2 linked regions of the Planctopirus limnophila DSM 3776 genome follow. Each later gene encodes a partner of the first gene's protein in a complex. Links are inferred from orthologs where the notes say so. Each region holds a gene or a part of one and is shown in the gene's direction. Other genes may lie near its edges. The genes, in order: rplL and PLIM_RS04805.

Region 1 (10,723 bases):
TGCCAGACTTTGCCATCTGCAGACGTGGCGTGCCAGATCCCCAGATCCCGCCGCTCGTAGAACAGGTGCCATTGATTACCTTCAATCCACAATGTCGGTGTCCCATAAGGACCCGGCTCAATTGGTTCACCTGACCTTTTGCGGATGTCCACTTGTCCCAGATGCGACCACTCGATTCCATTTTGTGATTGAAACCACTGCATCTGATCCCCTTCCCCTTCCGCGAACATCAGGAAAGGAGCAGAGGACGTGTTTTTCTGGCTGTTGTGCGTACGAACACACACATCTTCCACCCAACGGCCGGGAATCAGTGGTTCAGGCTGACTCCGTTCAAATCGCAAACCATCTTTGGAATGTGCCAATCCCAGTTGTCGAATGCCGGTTTTGCTACCGTCGTAGCCTGTGTAATACAGTCGCCAGTCGTCAGGAGAGAGCCGCAGGATATCCCCTCGTTCACGAATTCGAGCATCCCAGGCCGGTTTTTCCTGGCTGGAAAGTTCTTGCGATGTCGGTAAACCTCGACCTGTAAAAATGGGCTCTAATGAAAGAGGCGTAAATTCTGTAAGTGCTCGCGGCCAAGGTCGCGCAGGTGGCACAGAAGAGATGTTATCTTCCGCGATCACCCACCGCTGGCTCATGAGAATCACCGCACAACTGGCCAGCAGAAATCGATGCATCGCTTTTTGCCACATTTCAGAGATCACAGGGAGACTCCCGTCTGTCGATCTTTTCGCCAACCAGCCTGATTCGTACACTGTAGGGGGCCCATGGTTTTACCAGCGATCCGACCTTGATTTTGACACGCGGTGGATTGAACTCGTTTCGGCCTCGACTTCATGTTCCAAACTTCAACGCATGATCGCAACCGCCGATCGCCTCAACCGATGGTCACAACCTTCGGCCACGGGCCTTTGCGTACCACCGTTGAATGTGTGGTGGCTCTGTTATTGGCCGTATTGCTGTTTCGAACCTTTGCGGCAGAAGGCTTTATGATCTCTACGGGGTCGATGGCCCCGACATTACTCGGTTTTCATAAACGGGTGGCCTGCCCCAAATGCGGTGAATTGTTTGCCTATGGAACTGCCTGGGATGAATCGGCCAATCACCTGGCGGCCAGTTCATCGGAGTTTGAGGTGGAACAATCGATCTGCCCCAATTGCAGCCAGCAGGGGATCGATCTCAGCCATGTCCCGAGAAATCATGGGGATCAGTTACTGGTCAACAAACAGGCTTATTTGTGGAGCTCTCCCCAAAGATGGGAGATTGCGGTTTTTCGTAACCCGAATCTGCCTACGGAAGCCTACGTCAAACGGATTGTCGGTCTGCCCGGTGAAGCCGTTTCGATCCGAAATGGCGATCTCTGGATTAACGGCGAAATTGCCCGTAAACCACTCGCTGTGCAGCGGACAATGTGGATTCCTGTCTATCATCAGGAACATCGTCCCACTCACGATACCAGCTTTCAGGATCGCTGGGTCAGCACTGATGGCTGGCTGGAGCCCACTTCCAACCTTCGTGGCTGGAGAAGTTCGCCCACCTCGTTTCTCTTTCGAGAACAGACAGCAGGCGGCGCTACTGAGGCTCTCCCTGCGATAAGTTCTGATTCTGAACAAAACATAACATCTCAACCTGCTGGCCAGACGGCTGTGGCTGCAGAATCCTCCATTTCCTGGATCGAGTACCAGCACTGGGTGCGTTCCGGTGGAACTCATATCACCACTGTCACTCTCGAAGAGTGGCCGAGCGATCTTCAACTGGCCACACTTCCCCCGTCGGGTTTGAAATACGACTCGAAAACTAAAAAACTCTCCTGCTTTGGTGTCCTCCCCGATGACGTCGTGTCGTTTTTAAGGACAAACTCGCAGAACCTCGTCTTTCTGCAGGCGATCGACAAATTGAAGGCCGCCTCTCACCTGGCTCCTATCACGGATCGTTACGGCTACAACCCAGCAGCCAACTCCATGGAACCAAATTCTGTCCGCGATATTGCCTTCGTTGGTGACCTTTCGTTGCCGCAGGAACAGGGACGCTTCTTCATTCAACTGACGGATGGTTTCGAACGATACACACTGGATTTTGACAGCGAGCGCGAATCGGTCCGGCTATTCCTGGAGGGAACGGATCGACCACTGCGAGTGGGTCCCTGGTCTCCTCCAGAACGTGGTCAGAGTGTGCAGATCGAGGCTTCCATGATTGACCGGCAAGTGGCCCTGGCGATTGATGGGCACGAAGTCTTCCCCGCGTGGCCAATTTCAGCTGTTCCTCTGGGGGCAGAGTCACCTCGCTCACCTGTTCGATTTGGCGCACTGAGTGGAACAGTGCGAATTTCCAATCCCACGCTCTATCGGGATGTCTTTTATACGTTCCATAGAAGTCGCCACGCGGTCAATCGCCCCTATCAGCTGGGGCCGGATGAATTCTTTGTCCTTGGTGATAACAGTCCCGTTTCGCACGATAGCCGACAGTGGGAAGTCCCGGGTGTTCATCGCAAATTGCTGGTCGGAAAACCTTTTCTCGTCCATTTACCTTCACAGCCCGGTCGCCTGAAGATTGGTGATCAGGAATGGCTGCTCCGCCTCCCGGACTTTGATCGAGTCCGTTTTCTCAGGTAGCGATTTCATCGTGGCTTGAGCCGGTTGAGCTCAAGCGGGGATTGATCTCCCGAACTTTCACAAAAGCTGCCTTTTGGGAGCAATTCCTCGAGTGGTTCGACCAACTCAGTCTTGACTATCAGATTTCCGCGAAGTCGTGCATGCCGTGAACGAAAAGTCTCAATCTGACGCGGCAGGTGAGCCACAGTCGATCTAAAAAATTGCCGAAAGTCGTAGCGCCAAGGGGTTTCTCAGTACCAAAACCGAAATGCCACTGCGGGCGATAAAACGTAAGGTGTTTTTGAGTAATAGGTTGCGTTCATTTTCTGGAAAGTCCGCCAACCTTGCAGGGTGAGTAGGGGTTGCTATACTTTTCATCCAAATCGATTTTCTCAGAAAAGAAGTCTCGCACTTGGTGAACTGGCCGGTGGCTGGTGTGTCAATTGTGTGGCCTGCTTCGAGGTGACGAGTTATTTCGTCATCAACTGAGGAAGTCAGTTCAAGCTGGTGTAGCTCAACGGTAGAGCTCCTGTTTTGTAAACAGGAGGTTGTGGGTTCGAATCCCTCCGCCAGCTTTTGTGAATTTTCAGCGGCGGAGTTCCCGAGCGGTCAAAGGGGCCAGACTGTAAATCTGGTGGCTATGCCTTCACAGGTTCGAATCCTGTTTCCGCCAATTTTTGTGTGTTGATTGCTTTTCGAAGTAGTTGCGGGTGTAGCTCAATGGTAGAGCTCCAGCCTTCCAAGCTGGTGGTGAGGGTTCGATTCCCTTCACCCGCTCTCTGTGTGAAAATGTCACATTTGTGCAGCTTCCTGGGGTTTCTTGTAGAGAGACTCCCAGGTTTCAAAGCTGTGCAGGTCGTGTCGGTTGACATTGCGGAAAATTCGGGTCATCGTCTACAGCCTCGTAGGGAAGTTGTCGGTGATTTGAAGTTGATCTCGCTGCCGTAGCTCAGTTGGTAGAGTGCGTCCTTGGTAAGGACGAGGTCGTGGGTTCGAATCCCACCGGTAGCTTTTGGTGGCGAGATTCTGGCAAGGTTGCCAGTCTTTACACGATGCAATTTTGTCTGGATGTTGGCAGTTTGGTTACTGTCAGCATCGATTGAGTGTTTGAGTCCACGTATTTGGCGTGGGTGCCGTCGTGGTGCCCATGGGATTGTCGTCCTCTCGTTCTGTCGTCCCAATTTGATACACGGGCGGAAAGTTCCGCTGGTCGACAAACAGCAACAAAGAAGGTTTCGGAGAAATGGCGAAGGAAGTTTTTCAGCGGACAAAGCCCCACGTCAACGTTGGAACGATTGGTCACATTGACCATGGCAAGACCACGACAACTGCCGCGATTCTGGCTGTGCAGACTGCCAAGGGTCTGGCCAAGTTCAAGAGCTATTCGGATATCGCCAAGGGTGGTACCGTTCGCGACGAAACCAAGACCGTGACGATTGCCGTTTCACACGTCGAATACGAAACCGCCACTCGTCACTACGCTCACATCGATTGCCCAGGCCACGCTGACTACATCAAGAATATGATCACCGGTGCCGCTCAGATGGACGGCGCTATTCTCGTGGTTTCCGCTGCTGACGGTCCGATGCCACAGACTCGCGAGCACATCCTGCTCGCCCGTCAGGTGGACGTCCCTGCTCTCGTGGTGTTCCTCAACAAGTGCGATCTCGTTGACGACGAAGAACTTCTCGAACTCGTCGAAATGGAAGTTCGTGAGCTCCTTACAAAGTACGACTTCCCCGGCGATGATATCACCATCGTTCGTGGCAACGCCAAGGGTGCTCTCGATAACCCAGCCGATCCTAAGTTCAACAAGTGCATCGGCGACCTGATGGACGCACTCGATGCCAACGTTCCTGAACCGGAACGTGCTGTCGACAAGCCCATGCTCATGTCGATCGAAGACGTCTTCTCGATCGAAGGTCGTGGTACTGTGGTGACCGGCCGTATCGAGCAGGGCATCCTCAAGGTTGGTGATAAGGTTCAGATTATCGGTTTGAAGGACACCATTGAGTCGGTTTGCACCGGCGTGGAAATGTTCCAGAAGACTCTCGATGAAGGTCGTGCCGGCGATAACGTGGGTGTGCTCATCCGCGGTATCAAGAAGGAAGACGTGCAGCGTGGTCAGGTGCTGGCCAAGCCAGGTTCAATTCAGCCGCACACCAAGTTTGAGTGCCAGGTTTACGTGCTGAGCAAAGAAGAAGGTGGTCGTCATACCCCGTTCTTCAATGGTTACAAGCCACAGTTCTACTTCCGTACCACAGACGTCACCGGCGGTGCCAAGCTCCTCGGCGGCGCAGAAATGTGTATGCCCGGCGACAACGTGAAGATGGAAGTTGAGCTGCTCAAGCCCATCGCCATGACTGAAAACGTTCGTTTTGCTATCCGTGAAGGTGGCAAGACGGTCGGTTCAGGCGTGGTTACAAAGATTCTCGCCTAGTTAATCAGGATGGCTCTCATCTTTATGAGATGATCATGCCATGCTATTGATTGAGTGGTTTCCCCGCGGCTTTTTGGTAAGCCGCGGGGTTGTTTTCAACAGTTCTCTGATTTTTGAGTAAACTCTGGCTGCCACGGTCGATGGCCGATGGTGCTGTTGGAGAGAGGCAATTATGGCTCGCGAATTCGTTTGGCTCGAATGTACAGAATCTGGTCAGAGGAATTACCGCGTCTCCAAAGAGACTCGTGGTACGGAACGGCTGGAGCTCATGAAGTATTGCCCCAGGCTGCGGAAGCATACTCTCCATAAAGAGTCTCGTAAGAAGTAGTTTTCGGCTTCGAGGCCTGGATGGTGTGGCCATTGAACGAGTCATGCCTTGAGGCTTACGGGTGTAGCTCAATTGGCAGAGCAGCGGATTCCAAATCCGCAGGTTGGGGGTTCGAGTCCCTCCGCCCGTGTTCATAGTGAGATTTTCAGCTCACAACCACTCTGTCGTTCTCAGCCCTGATTGTCTTGGTCGTCCAGGGGGCTGGCGAGAAGGTCTGCAGCTGCACCCGCCAGTGGGTCTCGATTTTGATGAAGTTGGTTTCGATGATTTCAAGTCTTGATGAATGTTCAACGCAGAGTTGAGTGTCCGTCAGGCAGGTTAATGGATGAATATGGCAAGCACTGCCCAAGCCACAATCTGGCAATCGATCATCTCTCCTGGCCTTTATAAAAGAAATCAGGGACGACTCGTTCGTTACCTGACGGCCGCTGCCATGATTCTTGCGGTCCTCTTGGGCTCATGGACATTCTCTGTACGAGTCTTTGATGATCTCATGGCTCAGCTGAGTGCGGCTTTTCCGGCGATTTCGAACTTTTCGAATGCTATTCGAATTGCTGTGCCCACAGTGATGGCGGTACTTGGAAGCTGGTGTGCTTGGAGGCTTGTGCACTATCCCGTGTTTGCTGATTTTCTCATTGAAGTTGAATCAGAGATGAGCCGGGTCACGTGGCCGGAGCGACCTGAGCTCATGAAGGCTACCGGGGTGGTCCTTTTTGTGACAATTTCATTGAGCCTGGTTTTATTTGGGTTTGATCTCTTTTGGCAATGGGTGTTGGGCTTGATTGGCGTGTTGCAGATTTACGGTTAGGCGACTGGATTCGGGCGGGCTGCCGGCATTGATGGTGGTGGGGTTAACCCTTCGGATTCATTAAATTGAACCGGTCTCTGCTGAGTTGCAAAATCTCATAGCTGCTGTCATGATGCCTGCTTCGCGCAGAACGGCCATTTCTGGTTGGTGATCTATCTGGCTAGTAAAAATTGTTTTGCGATTAATTTGTCGGGAGGAGTTGTCATGGCGGTAGATGGGAAAGCGACAGAAGGAGTCGCTGGGGGTGCTTCCTCCAGCAACTCAGAGGTTGCTTCGACCGAGAACGCCATGCTCTGGTACGTTTTGAAGATTACGAGCAATCGTGAGAAATCAATTCGAGACAATCTCCTGAGGCGAATTCGGCAGGAAGGCCTCGAGCAGTTTTTTGGTGAGATTCTGATTCCCACTGAAAAGGTGGTAGAGAATAAAAACGGTAAAAAGAAAGTTGTCGAGCACAAGTTGTACCCTGGATACCTCATGGTTCAGATGATTCTGAACGATGACACCTGGTACATTGTGAGAACGACGGGTGGTGTGGGTGATTTCACTGGTTCTGCCGGTAAGCCGACACCGATGCAGGATCATGAGATAGCTCGTATGCTGCAGAAGCAGGAGCAGAAGCAGGAATCTGCTGCTCCTGCCATGAAGATTGAGTTTGCTGTGGGTGATATTGTCAAGATCAAGGAAGGGACCTTCGAAGGTTTTGAAGGCCCGATTGATTCGATTGACGAAGCGAACGGCAAGATTAACGTACTAGTGGAAATTTTTGGACGGTCAACACCTGTTGAGCTGGAGTACTGGCAGGCCGAAAGGCCGTAGTCTCCGCTGCTGGTTGTTAACTCGTTCCAGGTGATAGATCTGCAATCCTTGTTGAAGCTGAATAGATATGGCCAAGAAAGAAGCGAAGATTAAGGCTCAGGTGAAGGTCCAGATCCCTGGGGGGAAGGCCACGCCGGCTCCTCCCGTGGGTACTGCACTCGGGCCTCACGGTGTGAATCTTGGTCAATTCGTGACTCAGTTCAATGATCGCACCAAAGATCTGAACGGAATGATTGTTCCGGTTGTGATTACGATTTTCGAAGATCGTACCTTCAAGTTTGAATTGAAGAGCCCGCCAGCCTCTGTGCTCCTGAAGCAGGCTGCTGCCATTGCCAAGGGTGCCAGTAAGCATCGCTCCGAGAAAGTCGGTTCAGTCACGAAGGCTCAGTTGGCTGAAATTGCCAAGACGAAGATGGCCGACTTGAACGCCTCCAGTTTGGACGCTGCTGTTCGAATTATCGCTGGTACGGCTCGCAGTGTTGGTCTCGAAGTTTTGGATTAGTTTGTGTTTCTCTTTCGCGTTCGACTCAGTAGCGGTTTGCGACTGGGGAGCGATTAAGGATTAAGAATGGCGACTGTTTCTAAGCGAATGAAGCATCTCGGCGAAATCGCCGGTAAGATTGGTGTGGTTGATCTGCCGGCAGCTGTTACATCTCTCAAGGGGATGGAGTCGAAGCTGCCCAAGGGTGTCAAGCCTTGCAAGTTTGACCAGACGGTCACCATCTCTGTCCGCCTTGGTGTCGATCCGCGTCAGGCTGATCAGATCGTCCGCGGCTCGATCGTTTTCCCTCACGGCATTGGTAAATCGAAGCGCGTGCTGGTCTTCGCTCAGGGCGACAACGTCAAGATTGCTCAGGACGCTGGTGCCGAGTTTGTCGGTGGCAAAGAGTTGGCCGACAAGATTAAAGAAGGCTGGGTTGACTTTGATGTCGCCATTGCCACGCCCGACATGATGGGTGTCGTCGGTCCCCTTGGCCGGGTCCTCGGTCCTCGCGGTTTGATGCCCTCTCCCAGGGCTGGGACAGTGACTGCTGACGTCGCGGCTGCCGTTAAAGAATACCGTGCTGGTAAAGTCGAGTTCCGCGTCGATGATGGCGGCAACGTCCATTGTGTAGTCGGCAAGATGAGCTTCGGCGAGCAACAGCTGATTGAAAACGTGGAAGCGTTTTTGAAGTACATTCGCTCACTCAAGCCCGCGACCTCCAAGGGCCAGTACATTCGTAATATTGTCATCGTCGGCAGCATGACTCCCGCCGTCTATGTGACTGCAGTCTAGTGCCGGTAGAGCCTTTGTGCTCTCCCACAGGTTGCCAGCGAATGGATGTGATGCTTCTTGTCATGCGAATTGTGGTTAATGGTTCGGAGTCGATTGAGAGATCATGAGTAAAGTTGTCAAAAAAATGATGATCGACGACATCCGCACAGCGGTCGGCGAACATCGTGATTTATTAGTTCTGGATGCCTCCAAGGTTGATGCAGTCTCCGCCAACAAGTGGCGACTGCTGATGCAGTCCAAGAAAATTTCTGTTCTGGGCGTGCGTAACTCAGTCGCCAATGCTGCTCTTCGAGAAGTCGGCATCGATCTGGCGGATTCGCTCAAAGGCCCTTCCACTATAGTGTGGGGTGCTGAAGACGTTGTGGCTTTAGCTCGCGAGATTGTTGATTCCCTCAAGGACTGTAAAAACCTCGCAGTCAAGGGCGGAACTCTCAGTGGGACTGCTCTTTCAGCTTCTGATGTGGAGAAGCTCAGCAAGAGCCCTGGCCGCAAAGAGGTTCTGGGTCAATTGGTTGGTTTGATTCTGTCACCAGGTGCAAACCTGGCTGGTGCTCTCTTGGGTGCTGGTGGCACATTGGCTGGACAGGTGCAAAGCATTGCTGAGAAGACTGAATAGTTTGGTCGTTTTCTGATCGCCTGCGATGGCATGCGATCTTATTTTTTAGAGATTGGTGGCTCGAACTCAGTGCTCTGGATGCTTCTGCCAGTCGCTGGATTTTGAGTGATTTTTGATAAGTTCGTGCGATCTACGAAAGGGTCGGGCAAATGGCTGATTTTGATTCTGCAACAACTGAACTGGGCGACAAGATTGTTGCTCTCACTCTGCTCCAGGCGAAGGCTCTGGCCGACTATCTCGAGCAGGTTCACGGCATTAAGCCTGCTGGCGGTGCTGTCGTAATGGCACCTGGTGGTGGTGGTGCCGCTCCTGCTGCTCCTGTCGAAGAGAAGACTGAGTTCGATGTGATTCTTACTGGCTTTGGCGATAACAAGCTGAGCGTCATCAAGGTTGTCCGTACAGCCACTGGCCTTGGTCTCAAGGAAGCCAAGGATCTTGTCGAAGGCGCTCCTAAGCCAGTCAAGACTGGTATCTCGAAGGAAGATGCCGACAAGCTCAAGAAGGAACTCGAAGCTTCTGGTGCCACTGCTGAGATCAAGTAATTGTGAAACGGGGGTGATCTGTCCGCCTTCTCGTTTTGCTGGATGGCGTCTTGCCCACGTGTGACAGTTCTCGTCGGCGGCACAGAAGCGGTCTCCCTCGTTTTGAATGAGCTTCGATCAATTGTCAGCAATCTGCTGTAAAGATTTGTCGGTGCGACCCTTCGATTGTTTTCGAATTGCAGCGATAGCAAACTGCTGTCGCTGCAATTTCGTTCTCATTTCGCAGGTTCTGCGTCTCAGCTCCGGTTTCTTTCAGGCAGAGTCTTGAATCATCCTCGTGGTTGAGCGACTGAGTGGCCGTGATCGAATGGGCTGCACAGTTGCGATAACAATCTCGCGCGTTATGCTGGCTTGGTGATGAAGCGAACCACCTTCAGGATCATGATCTCTCGTGCAGAGTCGTCCATGAGTCTGTTGAATGGTTGATTTGAGAATTCTCAGGCAGTTCTTTTGCTCACAATAATGAACAGGGTGCTCCCACGTTGCCTTCGGCTTCAATCTGCAGATCACTGGTGTGTTCTGCATCGAATGAGGTCGGATCGGCGTACATGATGGCATGAGAATGACTCGTGCTGTTTGACATGCCTGTTTTGTATCACGTTGATTGATTTCGTTGTCACAGGAAGCTTCGCATGCCCAACCCCGCCCAGCGTGTGATTGAGACTCATGAAACTCGCCATTTTGGATCCATTCGTGGTGAGTTTGCCATCTCTGAACTCACACAAATCCAGACAGCTTCTTACCATCGCTTTCTGCAACTTGAGAGTGAGCCACGTGAGCGAGCTGATGACGGTCTGGAGGCGATTCTTCGGGAAGTCTTCCCCATCGAGAGCTACGATCAGAAGTATCGCCTGGAGTACATCAAGTACGAACTCGGTAAGCCTCGCTATACACCACTCGAGTGCCGCCAGCTTCGCTTAACCTACGGACGTCCTTTCCGGGTCTGGCTGCGGCTCATGAAGGAGCAGCCGCAGGAAGAAGAAGTTTATCTGGGTGATTTGCCCATCATGATCGGTGGTGGCGAATTCATCATCAACGGTTCCGAGCGAGTTGTTGTCAGTCAGTTGCACCGCTCTCCCGGTGTTGACTTTGTGATGTCAGCCGAACCCGGTGAAAAGAAGACTTTCTCCTGCCGTGTCATTCCCGAGCGTGGTAGCTGGATCGAGCTGAATATCGGCAAGCGGGATACTCTGAATGTCCGCATCGATCAGTCAGGCAAGTTCAGTGCGATGACCTTCCTGCGGGCGATGGATCCTGCGTATGGTCGTACGAAAGATCTGGTCAAGCTGTTCCACAATGTGGT
Region 2 (10,960 bases), 630 kb from region 1 along the record:
ACGGCATAGCTTTCCGCAGAAACCAAAGGCTGCGAATAGTCGTAGCCATAAGAACCACCACTCGAAGCGTAAGGGTTCTGATAATTCCAATAACCCCAGCCATAGCCAATGCGGTTAATACCCCACGCAGTCAGACCGATTGCGGCTGCCACGGGGTAGTTATCCCACATATAGCCCCAGCCAGACCCGGGATGCCAACTATCGTGGTACCAGTCCCCATAGTTGTCGCGCCTGGTGTCAGCCCAGTTCTGCCAGTCTTCGCGATTCTGATCTCTCCAATCCTGTCGGTTGTCTTGCCAATCTCCCCGATTCGCCATGCGGTCACTCAGGTTATTCTGTCGATCCTGAACCGAAGGACGATCTCCCATTCGATCCTGGACCCGGGCTCCCTGATTGGGCAGCCGCTGGGCGACATCACCACCACCTAATCCCGGCAAACGAGCTGGCAATTGAGCAGGACGATTGCTGATTCCCTGACCTGTCCCGGGTCGATTGGCGACACCACCAGTACCTGGCCTGGTCGCAGGCAATTGAGCAGGTCGCGAACCCGGCAACTGACCAGGTCGAGTCCCTCCGATGGCTCCAGCTCCTGGGCCAGCGCCAATACCCGGGCCAGTGCCAATTCCCGATCCTGATCCGATCCCCGCACCCGTGCCAATACCCGTCGCTGGCCGGGTTGATGGTAACTGCGCAGGGCGCGCACCTATCGAACCGCTGCCAGCACCAACATTGGGTCGAGTACCAGGCTGAACTGCCGGGCGACTTCCCGAGCCAATGTTGCTGCCACCAATACTCGGCCGCGCGCCTGCACCAGAATTTGGGATGGAAGGTCTGGCAGCAGGTGTCGCGGGACGAGCTTGTGGAGCAGATGGCCGCGCTGCGGGTGCCGCTGGTCGACTGGCCGCTGGTGGCGAAGGACGACTGAAGGAAGGTGAACTCCCCACAGATGGCCTCGCACCGCCGCCTCCACTGAATCCGCCACCACCACCACCGACTCGACCACCGCCGCCCCCACCTCCACCGCCACGGCCACCACCACCACCGCGCCCAAAAACCTGAGTTTCAGCAAGTATCGTCAAACTTGCGATCACCAGACCTGTCAGAATCCATGCGTAAGTCTTCATCGGGATGTCTCCGGTTGTGAATTCAATTCATCAGTCGATCAAGACGATTACTGCAATGGTGCCGGTGGGCGTCGAACCACCCGTACCGAGGCATCAGGCTGGATTTCATTGCCAATCAGCAGGTTTCTGGAATCGATCTGGAAGGAGTCGTTGTCAAATAACGTGATCTGCCGCGTAACCGAGACTCGACGACCATCTGGCGTGACACCTTCGGCATTCACGATCCAGGCATCTTCCAATGGAGTCCACGTCGCTTCAGTAAATGCTCCACTCTGATCAAACGCCCACGAACGCACAGTACGCCGCAAGGGATCCCAGCCAATACGCTGCGATCCTTTCATCACCCCTCCCCACCGCGACTTCACAACATAATCCTGCATCAGATAATTGCCGTCTTCCGACCACTGGCAGGTGGTTTCGACACGTCCCTCAGGACTTTCGTCAACCCAGTGACCAACCAGCCATTCCAGAGCCTGAAGCTCTTCATGGGCAGTCGCCTCTGTCGATTCAGCCGGAAAATCACGGACACTGGCCATCAGCCACTTTCCGTCACGTTTAAGATGCACCACCGCATAGGGAGATCGCGAACCTGGCTGGCTCGGATCCAGAGTCGTCATGCTATACCCATCTTCAACCGCCACATCCGGACTGATCAATCGCAGCGATGTCAACGTCACGGCGATCTGAGCTTTGGGATAATCCTTGAACAATTCCGCAAATCGGCTTTCGATATTCGCACGACCTTCCAGAATGTTCCCTTCCTCATCCACGGTCTCAGCCAACTCTGTGAATTGCGCTGCAATCGCTTTCGCATCTCCTGCATTAAAAGCTCTCTCAAATCCAGCGGCAGAGGCTTTCAATTCCTCCAGATCGGTTGACTCATTCAGCTTTTTCGACTGAGGAACTTCCTGGGAATTGGCTGGTTCAAGACTTTGTGCCTGCCAGATCGTCAGACTCAAAGTGAAAACAGCCAGCAAAGCGAACACAAATCGAGTACGCATGAGAGCTTCTCCTGGTGTGTGGCAACTGGCGCGACAACCGCATGATCACCATGCTGTGAAGACGATTTTGATTCTCTGCCTCGCGAAACAGTTTGTCACGAAGAATGCCTCGCGATTATTCATCTCGCTGAATAAACACTTTTAGCAGTCAAAAATTGTTTATTCCCAGCCCATGCGCGTGCCCTGCCACCACACCTGACTTTGTCTTAGGCGTCGGGTGGCTGGGGTTGAGCGTCTTCGCGAACCCCCAGTTCGTGTCGAAAATCGCTGGGGCTTGAAGGCTCACTCTTAGCCGCCCGCCGCGCAGTCGCTTAATGGTATCCGTATTACTTCATCACACTTTTCCCTAACTGTTATCCGCCGAATTTGTGACATGGGTGGTTCGCAGATGTCCGCCGTGGGTATAGCCACTTTGCGTAATCAACCGGGCCGAACGACTGAATGTGAGATAGTTCCACGCCCATTGAATCAGCACCAGAATACGGCTTTCAAAGCTGACGATTTGAATCAGATGAATAAACAGCCACAGGATCCAGGCAATGAGTCCTGTGAACTTCCATGTTCCAATCTGCGCGATCGCTGCCTTCCGGCCAATCGTGGCCATGCTCCCCAGATCGGTATAGGTGAACGGTGATAAAGAAACGTTTTGAAAGCGCGATTGAATCGCTTTAGCCACATATTTCCCCTGCTGCATTGCCGCCGGAGCCACACCAGGAACGGCCTGCCCACTGGGAAGTTTGAAATGGGCCATATCCCCAATCACATAAACTTGAGGATGTCCCGGCAGCGTGAGATCGCTTTGAACTTCAATCCGTCCTTGACGATCGAGTGGCGCACCAGTGGCTTCCGAAAGCAATTTTGCAAGTGGTGAAGCCGTCACACCCGCCGCCCAAAGGACATTCGCCGCAGCGATCTGTTCGACTCCCTGTGCCGTCATCACTTCTACACCCGAGGCATCCACTTTTTGAATTTTGACCTGCGTGCGGACTTCCACACCCATGTCCATCAGTTTCTTTTGCGCATTCAGCGCAAGGTCTTCGGCATACGCCATGAGAATGCGCGGGGCCGCATCGATCAGAATGATGCGGGTCTCGGCAGGATTAATAATGCGGAAATCATGCCGGAGTGTATGGCGGGCAATTTCAGCGAGAGTTCCCGCCAGTTCAACACCCGTCGGGCCGGCACCCACCACCACAAACGTCAGCAGATGTTCGCGGGCCTGAGGCGTCGGCAGCTTATCGGCCTCTTCAAAAGCCGTCAGGACACGCCCGCGGATCTCGATGGCATCCTCGACAGTTTTCAGACCCGGGGCATTTTCGGCCCATTGATCATTGCCGAAGTAGCCTGTCTTCGCACCCGCAGCCACCACCAGCGAATCAAATGCGAGTTCTCCTTCCTGGAGCAGAACCCGCCGCCTCGGCAGGTCAAACCCGATCACTTCATCCATGACCACATGGACATTTCTTTGCCTCGCAAAAATCGATCGCAAAGGGGCGGCAATATTTCCGGGAGATAACCCTCCCGTAGCCACTTGATAAAGCAGCGGCTGAAAGAGATGAAAATTCCGTCGATCCACTAGCGTAATATCAACCGGGGTTTTCCGCAGAGCTTTGGCCGTGGTCAGGCCTCCAAATCCGCCGCCGACAATCACCACGCGATGCTTACCAGAAAGGCTCATCAATTTGACTTTCGCTGAAGGACGATGGCCAGGGGCGTTTCAGAAATTCTCTGCATCATGATCATCGAAACGGCCACACACTCGTAACTGCATTCAATGGTCACTTTAATGCTTCACAGTGCCCAGTTCCCCTGACAAATCGACGTTCCGGAAGTTTGAACAACCACTGGAACTGAGATTCTGTGAACGACTGGTCATTGCAAACCTCTTTGATTTATGAGTTTACGGCAAACAGCCCGCTTCCTTGCGACTCGATTTTGTGGAAGTTACACTCTCCATACCGCAAAAGTTTGGTGGAATTGTGTTTTTTCGAGCACAGCCTGCACAAAATCATTTGCATCTCACATGGCAGTTGAACACTTGTGAGTCAAAATTCAGGATATTGCTCCCCGCTCGTTGGGTGGTGGCTCTTCAAATAGAGAAGAATTCAAGGTTAGGCCGATGAAAAAAGACATTCACCCCCAGTATCGCGAAGTTGTCTTTCTGGACATGTCCACGGGCGAAAAGTTCGTCACTCGCTCGACAATCAAGACCGAAAAAACCGGTGATTACGAAGGGCGTCAGCTTCCACTGGTGACGGTCGATATCAGCTCGCTCTCCCACCCCTTCTTCACCGGCAAGCAGAAGTTCATCGATACTGCGGGTCGCGTTGAGAAGTTCCAGAAGAAGTACAACTGGGATAAACGCGAAAAGAAGTAGTGATCAGAGTCCTCCGGGGCTGTTGGCTGGGCCGATTTCATGGCTCCTGCCGGCTGCTGCCGTACCTCATTGCCGTCGGGTCGGCTGATCCGACGGCATTGCCGTTTTCTGGTGGCTAATCAATGAGAGTTCCCGATCCATCGGTATAGCTCACAATCAACGCCAGATTCCTGCTTCCATGAGCGACTTGATGCTCTGATCATCTCTTGTCCTTCTATCGTCCGGATTTTGCCATGACAACCCGCATGTTCCCCACACTTCAGGCCAAGCTCGCACGCTTCGAAGAGCTGGAAGCACAACTTCAGGATCCGGAAGTGCTGGCGGATGTCAGCAAGATGCTGGAAATTCAGCGAGAGCACGGAGGCTTATCAAAAATTGCCTCGACCGTTCGTGAATTCAACACCTTGCAGGACGATCTGCTCGCTGCAGAAACCATGCTGGCGGAAGCCACCGATGATGAAACCAAAGAGATTGCGCAAGCCGAAATCGATGAACTGAAGCCCCGCTTCGAACCACTGAAGACCGAACTCGAAGACATGGTGACCGCCGGCGATTCGCTCACTCGCGGCAGCCTGATCATGGAAATTCGTGCGGGAACAGGCGGAGATGAAGCCGCTCTGTTTGCCCGCGATCTCTATGAAATGTACACCCGGTACGTCGATCTCCAGGGCTGGAAATACGAAGTCATGGAGTTAACCACGTCCGAACTGGGTGGTCTTAAGGAAGTCGTAATCACCATCACCGGTTCCGGCGCCTATCACCGCTTACAGTTTGAAAGTGGCGGGCATCGTGTCCAGCGTGTTCCGGAAACGGAAACTCAGGGCCGTGTCCACACCAGTGCTGCGACAGTCGCCGTCATGGCGGAAGCCAGTGAAATCGATGTCGAGATCCGTGATGAAGATCTTCGAATCGATACCATGCGTGCCGGCGGCCCCGGTGGTCAAAAAGTGAATAAGACCGAATCCGCCGTGCGTATTACCCACATTCCCTCGGGCTTGGTGGTGCGTATTCAGGATGAAAAAAGTCAGCACAAAAACAAAGCCAAAGCACTGCGCGTCCTGCGATCCCGGCTCATGGAATTAAGGGAGTCTCAGGCTCATGCAGTCCGGGCCGAACAGCGGCGAACTCTCGTGGGGTCTGGTGATCGAAGCGAACGCATCCGCACGTACAACTTCCCTCAGAACCGCCTCACAGATCATCGCATCGGCCTGACCGTTTACAAACTCGATCAGATCATGCAGGGAAATCTCGATGAGCTGATCAATCCGATTCTGGCGTTCGATCGCGAAGAACGCCTCAAGGGCAATGTGGCGCCCAGTAATTGAAGCAATTCCCGGAATTGCTTCAATTACTGCAGACTCATCTGCTCATCGATCATCACCACTGTGTGCCATTCTTGCAGCTCTGGGCAAGCATGTCTTCGCGACCAACAACTCGCTGTTATTTCCTGGGAAGCCGATGACTTATCCGCTCACCCCTCTTCCAGGCAGCGTTCGCACTGTTAACTACGAAATCCGCAGGCAGTATATCCTTATAAGCAAAATGTGTTCTTTTGTGCAGTATTCACATCGATTTCATGCCACTCTACCGATGAAATCGATCCTATCGCCCACTCATCGGCCATTTTTGCCGACAGAACGGCTCTTCCGCTCTTCTCTTCGTCTTGACGATTCGCGACTCCTTTGGGAAATTCCCTGAACGAGCGGGCATACGTTCCCGAAAACTTGCCATGAAGGCATGTTCGAAGAAACGGGCCTCTGCAGTATCAGATCTGTGTCTTGGCTGACCAGTTTTTGATCTACGGCGGATCTGCACCGCATTGTGAATGTTGAAACCCGGCTTGCAAAGGAGTGCCCGCGCCGTGAACATCGTTATTCGTCCGCTGCATCAACTGGCCCGTGTGGCCCTTGTCCTGGCTGTCTCTTTTGCTGCCATCAACATCAGCCAGCCAGCATTGGCTCAGGCACCTGCTGCGGATGCTGCTCGTGCTCACAAAGTGGCACTGATCGACATGGCCGTGATCTTCAAGCAGTACAAAAAGTTTGAAGTCCTCCGCGAAGACCTCAAGGCCGAAATCGAGCAGAGCGAAGTCAAAGCCAAGGAAATGGCCACCAACCTTCAGGCCCTTCAGCAGAAAATGAAGAGCTTCAAAGAAGGCAGCCCCGAATTCTCGGCTACCGAAAAGCAACTCGCCACATCATCTGCCGAATTCGAAGCCTTTCGCCGCTCCGCCCAGCGTGAGTTCCTCAAAAAGGAAAGCGAAATTTATCACACAGTCTACCTCGAAGTGACTGATGCCGTCGCCAAGTATGCCCAGTACTACAAGTACACACTGGTCTTGCGGTTCAGCAGCGAAGAGCTCGATCGTGACAATCCTCAGGGATTGATCCAGGGCATGAACCGCCAGGTCGTCTACTTCGAAGCTGAAAACGATATTACTCAGCCCGTGCTGAAGTATCTGAACCAGAAGTTTACAGGTGCCGCTGGCGCAGCAGCCCCACGAGCTGCAGAAGCCACCCGCCCTGGAACATCTCGCTAATCATAAGCAAAGTCACGCCACAGGTCTTAAGTCATTACGACCTGTGGCTCTCTTGCTCTCGTGACTAAGATATCTACAGACTCAGAATTCATGTTGCATCGCTTGCGAGTTCCTGCTGCATCCTAAATTACGATGTAGCTTGATTAACCGGTCTTCTTCCCCGATGGAGCAGGTCATGCGCGCGCCCAGACGCCAGAGAACACTGGAACGGGCCGTTGAAATGAGTGGGATCGGCTTCTTTACGAATGCCGATGTCACCATTTCGTTTCATCCGCAGGCCGAAGGAATGGGGATCAGCTTCCAGCGGACAGATCTCAAATCGACCGGCCCTGTGCAGGCTCGTATTGAGAACGTCATCCGCAAAGAGCGTCGCACCGCCATTTCACAAGGTGGAGTCACTGTCGAGTTGATCGAACATGTGATGGCTGCCCTCGCTGGTCTGCAGATTGATAATTGCCTGGTACGTCTCAATGCTCCAGAACCTCCAGGCTGTGATGGATCAAGCCTCGATTTCGTACAGTGCCTGCTCGATGGTGGGATTGTCGAACAGAATGCCTATCGCGACCTGATCGTGGTCACCCAGCCTCAGGCAATTGTGACCGAAAACGACTCGGTCGCTTTGTCAGCCAGTCCCATCAGTCGGCATGGCCTGGTGATTACTTACGAACTCGATTACGGCCCGCGCTCACCAATCAAACCTCAGTCCTTTTCGCTGGAAGTCACCCCCGAGACATTTATTACCCTGGTGGCTTTTGCTCGGACCTTCGTCGCTGAAGAGGAAGTCAAATATCTTCAAAGCCAGGGTTACGGCCAGCGTGTCACAGAAAAAGATCTTCTCATTTTTGGCCCTGATGGCCCGATTGGAAACGCACTGCGGACGCGAGATGAATGCGTCCGCCACAAGATTCTCGATTGTATTGGCGATTTCGCCCTGATTGGCTGTGATCTGCATGGCCACTTCCGGGCCTTCCGCACCGGGCACCATCACAATCACCAGATTATTGAACGGATCAAGCAGACTCACGAAATCATTCGGGCTCCTGAATATGTATGTTTCCAACCCCACTTCCCTTTAAAAGATTTACCGCAAGAGATGGCCTTACAGTCCTAGGTTGATTGCGTATAACCTTTGATGTGAAAACGAGAATCATCACGTTTCCAGATTGATCGAGAGTATCCGCAGAAAGCACTTTTACCACCTTCCCACCACATGAAAGACGCTGCGGCCCTTCGTGAAGCAGCTTGCAGAACTCAACATTCCGCAACCCGACTTCTCCATCCGCCCCGCGTCATGCGTTAGACAAGGATGTCGCCGCATGGCCTCAAGAATTTCACCACTTGCTCAGATCGATCCACACGCCAGGATCGGCGACAACGTACATATTGGCCCATTTTGCGTAATTGGCCCGCATGTAACGCTTGGTTCGGGATGTCAACTCGATAGTCACGTCACGATCACTGGTCACACGATTATTGGCCAGCGAAATCGTATGCATCCATTTGTGGCACTGGGTGGCGAACCGCAGGATCTCGGTTACTCCGGTGCTCCAACTTACCTGGACATCGGCGATGACAACACCTTCCGCGAAGGTGTGACTGTCCATCGCGGTGCCGAAAAAGAAGATTACATCACCCGCATTGGCAGTCATAATTATCTCATGGCCAATAGCCATGTGGGACATAACTGCTATGTGCACAACCACATCATTCTGGCGAATGGCAGTCTGCTGGCCGGACATGTCCATGTCTATGACCATGCCTTCGTCTCGGGAAATTCAGTCGTTCATCAGTTCGCTTCGATTGGGACACACGCCTTTCTTTCTGGTGGCTGCCGGGCTCCCACAGACATCCCTCCCTACATGATTTCTGCCGGGAGCGATGAGCCCAAGATCGTTTCCGTCAATCTCATTGGCCTCAAGCGACGTGGTTTACCCGATTCAACAATCAACATTATTCGTCAGGCACATCGCCTGTTATTCCGTGAGCACAAGCCTCTCGACGAGGCCAGGCACACTTTACTGGCAGCCTGTGACGATGTAATTCCCTGGGAACTTACCAACCTGCTCGATTTTCTGGAGCAGCAGCGACAGGGCAAACAGGGACGTGCTCGTGAAGCCGTCCGCAGTCGCCCTGCCAATCCACATCCATTACGGAGAGCGGCATGAGCCGGGTCAGAATGGCAGTTATTGGAGTCGGTGCTCTCGGTCGGCATCACGCCCGCATCCTGAGCGAACTTCCCAATGTTCATCTCGTGGCTGTTGTTGACAGTCACGCCGAACGTGGTCAGGAAGTAGCCGAGAAGTGTCGTACTCGCTGGGTATCGAACTACAAGCATCTCCTCGATCGAGTCGATGCCGTTTCGATCGTGGTGCCCACGTTTGCCCATCTCAGTGTCGCCGGTGATTTCCTCCGTGCGGGTGTCTCGGTACTTGTCGAGAAACCGCTGGCTGGAAATCTCTCCGACGCCCAGCAGATTTCTCAACTGGCACGCCAGATGGGAACACTCCTCCAGGTGGGGCATATCGAACGCTTCAACCCCGCGATGGTCGCTGCCAAGCCTTACATCGATACACCTCGCTACCTGAAGGCGGAACGCGTCAGCCCGTATGCGTTCCGCTCGACCGATATCGGCGTCGTTCACGACCTCATGATTCACGATATCGATCTGATGCATTGGCTGGCTGGCTCGAATGAAGTCGAGCACGTCGAAGCCATGGGCGTCTCCGTCATGGGCGAACATGAAGACATGGCACAGGCCCGGCTTTACTTCGCCAATGGCTGCATTGCCGATCTCACAGCCAACCGCGTCCATCCGACAGCATCTCGAAAAATCGAAGCCTACAGCCTGCAAGGCACCGTTCATGTCGATCTGCATGCCCGGACAGTCTGGCGGATGACTCCCTCGCTCGAACTGCTGCAGGGGGAATCTCCTCTGGCCCGTTCGAAAGAACCTGGTGCCAATATCGAACAGTTGAAAAAAGAAGTCTTCACTCGTTATCTGCACCCGGAAACATTGCCTGTTGCTGAAGCAGATGCTCTCACGGCTGAACTCAAGCAGTTTGTCCGCTGTGTGCAGACTGGGCAACAACCGCTGGTGGGGCGCGATGAAGGCGTGGCTGCCATGAAAACCGCACAGATGGTGCTCGAAAGCCTCCACAAACACCAGTGGAATGGAGTTCCTGATGGCCCCACAGGCCCAACTCCCTGGCACACCACACCACGCTTGCGAGTCGCCGCTTAAGCGAATCACGACTCAGTAAGTCGAACACTCATCCAAGAGACCCCGGAAAGACCTTTCCGGGGTCTCTTGGTATTTCACAGCTTTGCATACAACCTGCCGTCATCGTCCCACAAACAATATTGGTGACGGGTGGCTCGCATTTGGGTGGCACGCCCTGAAGGCTTTGCGAAAGGGCGTGGTCTTTGCGCCCCTCAATGTCACATTTGCAGTCAGAGCGGGTGGCAGGGGTCGGATATCTTCATCCGCCTCCTGAACAATCGACGTCACCAGCCAGAATGCATCCCGAACATGCATTCATGACTCTCGACGACAGCAGCATAAACCACCAACGTCAAACAATTTGGTGACACGTGACAACGCCATCGCGTCAATTGTAACGACCAGCTCCCAGCCGCCACCATCGCACACAAAGATCTGTTAAATCCTGGAGTCCAATTCAACAACTACCAACAAATTATGGCTCAATCTCGTCCACCACTCCTTCCGTCGCGTCACGATCGGCAGTAGGTGCTTTGCCCGTTGAAACCGGATCCGAGGCCTTAGCACTGGCTGCGGCAGCATCTCCATTCGCAGGCACATTATTGCCCGGCGATTTGTTCTCGCTCGGTTTGATTCTCTTTCCATTCTTGGCATATCGATCCGCCCAGGCCGTCATCTCCGCCAGTTGATGCAGGATCG

Evidence for each region.
Region 2: rplL (region 1) and PLIM_RS04805 share a complex: the UniProt entries of both Escherichia coli proteins name them as parts of the 50S ribosomal subunit. The link is inferred for Planctopirus limnophila DSM 3776 from one-to-one orthologs.

Annotation. Positions count from the first base shown.
Region 1 is NC_014148.1:541,205-551,927, forward strand. What follows is about bases 8,010-10,723. They hold rplL (50S ribosomal protein L7/L12), read left to right. Parts: upstream 8,010-9,027; coding sequence 9,028-9,420; downstream 9,421-10,723. Other genes in these bases: rplA (50S ribosomal protein L1), read left to right, coding at 8,010-8,262; rplJ (50S ribosomal protein L10), read left to right, coding at 8,366-8,878; rpoB (DNA-directed RNA polymerase subunit beta), read left to right, coding at 10,053-10,723. Also shown: PLIM_RS02250 (glycoside hydrolase family protein), read right to left, coding at 1-704; lepB (signal peptidase I), read left to right, coding at 837-2,612; tuf (elongation factor Tu), read left to right, coding at 3,835-5,031; rpmG (50S ribosomal protein L33), read left to right, coding at 5,204-5,359; preprotein translocase subunit SecE, read left to right, coding at 5,793-6,167; transcription termination/antitermination protein NusG, read left to right, coding at 6,372-6,986; rplK (50S ribosomal protein L11), read left to right, coding at 7,054-7,488; more of rplA, read left to right, coding at 7,651-8,009. UniProt on the Escherichia coli protein: The binding site for several of the GTPase factors involved in protein synthesis (IF-2, EF-Tu, EF-G and RF3). Is thus essential for accurate translation.
Region 2 is NC_014148.1:1,174,677-1,185,636, reverse strand. Bases 2,923-5,873 are described here. They hold PLIM_RS04805 (type B 50S ribosomal protein L31), read left to right. Parts: upstream 2,923-4,244; coding sequence 4,245-4,502; downstream 4,503-5,873. Other genes in these bases: prfA (peptide chain release factor 1), read left to right, coding at 4,736-5,827; PLIM_RS04810 (NAD(P)/FAD-dependent oxidoreductase), read right to left, coding at 2,923-3,803. In the rest of the region: PLIM_RS04820 (tetratricopeptide repeat protein), read right to left, coding at 1-1,124; PLIM_RS04815 (YybH family protein), read right to left, coding at 1,172-2,125; more of PLIM_RS04810, read right to left, coding at 2,472-2,922; PLIM_RS04790 (OmpH family outer membrane protein), read left to right, coding at 6,364-7,041; PLIM_RS04785 (UDP-3-O-acyl-N-acetylglucosamine deacetylase), read left to right, coding at 7,217-8,152; lpxA (acyl-ACP--UDP-N-acetylglucosamine O-acyltransferase), read left to right, coding at 8,358-9,206; PLIM_RS04775 (Gfo/Idh/MocA family protein), read left to right, coding at 9,203-10,282; PLIM_RS04770 (S9 family peptidase), read right to left, coding at 10,737-10,960.